DNA from 2 places in the Brevibacterium siliguriense genome. Region 2 is predicted to be linked to the other one. Evidence: predicted binding sites of a transcription regulator. Region 2 holds the regulator's gene; the other holds the start of a gene.
The links. Region 2 encodes HrcA, which represses chaperone genes, less so after heat shock. Its sites were predicted from a motif close to TTNGCACTCGNNNNNNNCGAGTGCNAA; they were not measured.

Region 1 (3,066 bases), 1.1 Mb from region 2:
TCACCCCGTCGTCACGGCCGCCGAATCGTCAGCCGTGCGGCGGGGTGATGCGGTTGACTTGGGACGATCAGGGACCGGCCTCACAGTCGCGGCGGCGCGCCGGAAATTTCGGTACCGCCGATCGGGCGATAATATAGAAGCACAGACACCTCTCGAAGGAGCACAACCTCTATGCCGCCGAATGACGACACCTCGGAACTGAGCGAGCTTGAGGTGGCCGTTTTGGAGTTCGAGCGGCGGTGGTGGAAATACGGAGGCGCCAAGGATCACGCGATCCGTGAGCGCTTCGACATGTCGGCCACCAGCTACTTCCAGATTCTCAACTCGCTTCTTGACAACCCTGCAGCTCTGGCCAGCGACCCCATGCTGGTCAAGCGCCTTCGCCGAATCCGCAGTACGCGGCAGAGCGAACGCGCCCAAGCCCGCGTCTCGAGGTAGACATGACCGACGAATTCGACGAGATCGAGCCCGGCCGGCGCAGCGGTGCCCATCGACAGGAATCCGCGGCGTCGTCGAACATCGGTGCCATCTCGCTGGTCATCATCCTCGCCCTGGTCGCCGTCCTGCTGGTCGTGGCCGCCATCAACATCATCTTCTCCTCGATGGGCAACCCCGAATCGAAGATCGCCGACCCGCCGGCCTCTGAATCGGCGTCGGCCGAACCCTCGCCGAGCGAGAGCGAAGTCAGCGTCGCGGACGACTCGATCACCGTCGACGTGCTCAACGGCTCCGGAGTCTCCGGCGCCGCGAAGAAGTTCTCCGAAGCTGTCGAAGAGAAGGGCTGGAAGCTCGGCCAGGTCGGCAACTACTCGACGAACCTGACCGACTCGACCGTGTACTACAACGGCGAAGAGAACGCTTCGCAGGCCAAGCTCGTCGCCAAGTCGCTGGGAGTCTCGGCCACGGAAGCCTCTTCGGACTTCGAAGCCGACGTTACCGTCGTCATCTGTTCGGACATCGCCGATCGCGGGCCGGAGTCCAGCGAAGGCGGGGGCTCGGACTGATCCGACGCGATTCGGCTGCGCGGGAGCGCGACTGAGCCGGCGGGATCGGTGCGGCCGTGGCCGGCTGCTGTTCGATCTCGAATAGGCGAGTCAAGATCTGATGAGCTGCTTCGGTAGTGAACGGATCATGTGTGGGCGGGCCGCCTCGGCGAATTCCTGACCGATCGGTCTGATTCTGTTCGCGGTGATCCCCGCTGTGAACTGGGCAGAAACCGTTAGATAACGAATCTATAACAGTGCTCAACCGCTCTAGGTGGGATGCGTGCCTGCGGTAGAGTTGCACCAGCTAGGCAAGCACAGCACCTTGTGTTCTATTCGTGCTTCACCGAGATAATTCTCTAGAGGTCAATGAGAGAAGTCGCGGGGTCAGTTGAGTTTTACTAGCTTCCGTATCTCGGGTGAGGTCATATGATCGCGGCTGCGATGCGGGATTTCAATGGCACTGCACTGTATGGAGAAGTAATGGCACAAGGTACCGTCAAGTGGTTCAATGCTGAAAAGGGCTATGGATTCATCACCCTCGAAGGCGATAGCCAGGACGTGTTCGTTCACTGGAGCGCAATCCAGATGGACGGCTACCGCTCTCTCGAAGAGGGCCAGCAGGTTCAGTTCGAAGTTGGAGAAGGACAAAAGGGTCCTCAGGCGGAGTCCGTCACCCTCCTCTGAGACTGGCTGCTGTCAGCACAGTTTTCTGATCCGCTGCGGCGGGTCGTCGGAATGATCTTCGGACCGACCGGCGCCAATCGCACGGGGGAAGCGCCGAGCAGGCAACTGCTCGGCGCTTTTCAGTGCCCGCGGGGAAAGTCGTTTCGCGCTGGGCCGAACTGCCCTCCGCGCCTTCGCCGCAGGCCGAGAATTCGCGGATCGACTCCGTCCCCGCCCGTCATGGCGGGCAATGAATATTTGCACTCGCATGGGGAGAGTGCTAAATCTAGTACTGGTGAAAACCGATGGGTTCCCACCAGTCGTCTCGAGAGCGTGGTCCATATGTGGAATGGAACATGCGGACACACTCTCTGCCGTCGCGGGCGTTGATGACTGCTCTGGATTCCCACTCCACTCCATCAGGGAGGATCTAAGCCACTATGGCAAAGATGATTGTATTCGACGAAGAAGCTCGTCGAGGACTCGAAGCTGGCCTCAACCAGCTTGCGGACGCGGTCAAGGTGACCCTTGGGCCCCGCGGTCGCAATGTCGTGCTCGAAAAGCAGTGGGGCGCACCGACCATCACCAACGATGGTGTCTCCATTGCCAAGGAGATCGAACTCGAGGACCCCTACGAGAAGATCGGCGCCGAGCTCGTCAAGGAAGTCGCCAAGAAGACTGACGACGTCGCAGGCGACGGAACCACCACCGCTACCGTGCTCGCACAGGCTCTCGTCCGCGAAGGCCTGCGCAACGTGGCAGCCGGTGCTGATCCGCTCAGCCTCAAGCGCGGCATCGAGAAGGCCGTTGAGGCCGTCACGAACGTCCTGCTGAACAACGCCATCGACATCGAGACCAAGGAACAGATCGCCGCTACCGCAGGCATCTCCGCCGGAGATCCCGCAATCGGTGAACTGATCGCCGAGGCCATCGACAAGGTCGGCAAGGAAGGCGTCGTCACCGTCGAGGAGTCCAACACCTTCGGACTCGAGCTCGAACTGACCGAGGGTATGCGCTTCGACAAGGGCTACATCTCCGGTTACTTCGTCACCGACACCGATCGCCAGGAAGCTGTCCTTGAGGATCCCTACATCCTCATCGTCAACTCCAAGATCTCGAACGTGAAGGACCTGCTGCCCGTCCTTGAGAAGGTCCAGCAGTCCAACAAGCCGCTGTTCATCATCGCCGAAGACGTCGAGGGCGAAGCCCTGGCCGTCCTGGTGCTGAACAAGCTCAAGGGCACCTTCAAGTCCGTGGCCGTCAAGGCTCCTGGCTTCGGTGACCGTCGCAAGGCTCAGCTCGCCGACATCGCCATCCTCACCGGTGGCCAGGTCGTGTCCGAGGAAGTCGGGCTCAAGCTCGACAGCGTGACCACCGATCTGCTGGGCACCGCCCGTAAGGTCGTCATCACCAAGGA
Region 2 (3,066 bases):
ACGTGAGCCCGAAGCCGTCCGCCCGGGCTGCTGCGGTTTCCTCTTCGGCAGCTGCACATCGACGGGCTGCCCCTCGAGGAGGAAGCCCGGTCCCAGCGGAAAGGCGCGCACCTTGCCGACGCGGTCCTCGAGTTTGACGACGACACCGGCCGCAGTCTTCTCCGCGCCGACGACAGCTCCGACATAGCCGCTCATCGCATCCTCGAGAACCATGCCCAGGCCGAGTTCGACTTGGCGGGACTTCTTCGGGCGGTGCGACGAGGGTGAGGAACCGGAGAGCACATCGGGGCCATAGCGATCAAAAGCATTCACGGGCACCCACCATAATCAAGGACGGACCCGCAGGCGCGCAGACCCGCAGGCCACCCCCAGAAATGAATTCCGTGATCGAGAAGCGTAGAATTGGCACTCAGACTCAAGGAGTGCCAAACACGGGCACTGCACCCATGGTCGGATCGTCGAGTACGGGCCGGCCCCGGCAGACGGAGAGGAGGCCCGCGATGAACGACAGCAGACGTGCACAGGTGCTGCGCGCCATCGTCGAGGACTTCGTCGCCACCAACGAACCCGTGGGATCGAAGGCGATCGTCCAGCGCCACACCCTCGGCGTCTCTCCGGCCACGATCCGCAACGACATGGCCCAGCTCGAACAAGATGGCTACATCGCCCAACCCCACACCTCGGCCGGCCGGATCCCCACCGACCTCGGATACCGGATGTTCGTCGACCGCATCGACGAGTTCAAACCGCTGACCACCGCCGAACGCCGCGCGATCTTCCAGCTCATCGACGGTGATGTCGACCTCGACGAGATGCTCGACCGCACCGTCCGCGTCCTCTCGGGCCTCACCCGACAGGTCGCGCTCATCCAATACCCCACGGTGTCGCGGGCGCGCATCAAGCACATCGAGATCGTCGGCCTCGGCCCCGGCCGGATACTCGTCGTCCTCATCACCGACGCCGGTCAGGTCGAACAGAAGTCCGTCATCACTCCGACCCCGCTCGAAGAAGACGCCGTCCGCGGCCTGCGCGACCAGATCAACGCCGAATTCGCCGGGCGCACGCTCGCGCAGGTATTCGGGTCGAGCCCCACCGCCGAGGCGGTCGCCCCCGAACCCAGTGAGCCGACAGTCCGTGACGACTCAGGTCTGACACAGACCAGGGCCGCCGTCGTCGACCTCGTCGCCGCCACCCGTGAAGAGCGCATCATCATGGCAGGGACCGCGAATCTCGCCCGCTCCGGAAGCGAATTCGGTGAGAAGATGGCCCCGATCCTCGAAGCTTTCGAAGAGCAGGTGGTCCTGCTCAAGCTGCTCACCTCGATGGCCGAAGACCATGAGGGGATCAGCGTGCGCATCGGGCGTGAGAATACTCACGAATCTTTCAGCTCGACTTCCGTCGTCGCCGCCGAATATGGTCATGACGCGGGTTCGTCGGCCAGACTGGCAGTGCTCGGCCCGACCCGAATGGACTACCCGACGACGATCTCGGCAGTCCGCGCCGTCGCCAAATACGTGTCCTCGATCCTCGACCGAGGGTAGGACCGTGAACATGACGACCAGGGGCGCCCGCAACCGGACACCACACCACCGGTGAGCATCGCGGACCAGCGCAGCCACCACCACGAACAGAGAAGACCACTACGTCAGGGAGAGAGAAGTTTCTGTGGCCGATCACTATGAAACACTCGGAGTGTCCAAGGACGCTTCCGCGGCTGAGATCAAGTCGTCGTACCGGAAGCTTGCACGCAAGTACCACCCGGACGTCAATCCCGGTCACGAAGACGAATTCAAAGCAATCTCACTGGCCTATGATGTGCTCTCCGATCCGGAGAAGCGCCGCAACTACGATATGGGCGGCGGCGAGAACGGTCAGGGCTTCCCCGCCGGCGGCGGCTTCGGCGGCTTCGGCGACATCTTCGAGACCTTCTTCGGCGGTGGCGGCGGACAGGCCGGCGGCCCGATTCCGCGCACACAGCGCGGCAAGGATGCCCTCGTCGGCGTCAACATCGACCTGAAGACCGCGGCCTTCGGCGGCAACGTCGACCTCGACGTGACCACTGCGGTCGTCTGCGACACCTGCTCGGGTGCCGGCACGCAGGAGGGCACGAAGATCGAGACCTGCTCGCTGTGCCACGGAGCCGGCAGCGTCCAGCGCATGACCCGGACCCTGCTCGGCCAGATGGTCACGAATCAGACCTGCAACTCCTGCCACGGCTTCGGCACCGTCATCCCGAATCCCTGCCTCAACTGCCAGGGCGACGGACGCGTGCGCAAGCAGCGGACCATGAAGATCCGCATTCCCGCCGGGGTCTCCGACGGCACCCGGATCCAACTGAGCAGCCAAGGAGAGGTCGGCCCCGGCGGCGGACCTGCCGGCGACCTCTTCGTCGAGGTCATGGTCACCCGCCACGAAGTCTTCCAGCGCGACGGCGACAACCTCCGTGCCGCGGTCTCCGTGCCGATGACCGCCGCGACCTTGGGCGCGACCATCCCGTTCGATACATTCGACGGCACCCAGGACCTCTCCATCGCCGCCGGCACCCAGTCCGGCACCGTGGTCAAGCTCCCTGGGCTCGGCGCCACCCGCCTGCGTTCGGAGACCCGTGGCGACCTGCTCATCACCGTCGACGTCCTCACCCCGGACAAGCTCGACGACGAACAGCGCGAACTGCTCGAAAAGCTCGCCGAACTGCGCGGAGAAGAGACACCGCGCGCCCAGATCTCGACCGAGAACCGCGGAATGTTCTCCCGCATGCGTGAGAGGTTCGCCGGTCGGTGAGTCTTCCCGTCTTCCGCTCCGCCACCGCCGCCGAGGCGGTCGTCGGTTCCGTCCTCACCCTCGGTGAGGACGTGGCCGGGCACGCGGTGCGGGTGCGTCGGATCGGTCCCGGTGAGGAGATCGAAATCGTCGACGGTGACGGCACACGTGCGCGCGGAACCGTCACGGCCGCCTCGGCGAATGAGCTGACGATCGACGTCACCGCGGTGACGAACGAGGAGCCCACGGGCCCACGCCTCGTCCTTGTGCAAGCCCTGGCAAAGGGCGACCGGGATCTGCAGGCCA

Region 1: the regulator HrcA is predicted to act here: its motif matches at 1,907-1,933, upstream of groL (chaperonin GroEL).

What each region holds. Positions count from the first base shown of each region.
Region 1 is NZ_LT629766.1:1,255,666-1,258,731, forward strand. It holds gene BLU88_RS05430 (DUF3263 domain-containing protein) at 172-438, shown strand; gene BLU88_RS05435 (LytR C-terminal domain-containing protein) at 441-1,004, shown strand; gene BLU88_RS05440 (cold-shock protein) at 1,467-1,670, shown strand; gene groL (chaperonin GroEL) at 2,090-3,066, shown strand, end outside.
Region 2 is NZ_LT629766.1:2,366,487-2,369,552, forward strand. It holds gene BLU88_RS10425 (DUF3097 family protein) at 1-318, opposite strand, end outside; gene hrcA (heat-inducible transcriptional repressor HrcA) at 501-1,541, shown strand; gene dnaJ (molecular chaperone DnaJ) at 1,666-2,781, shown strand; gene BLU88_RS10440 (16S rRNA (uracil(1498)-N(3))-methyltransferase) at 2,778-3,066, shown strand, end outside.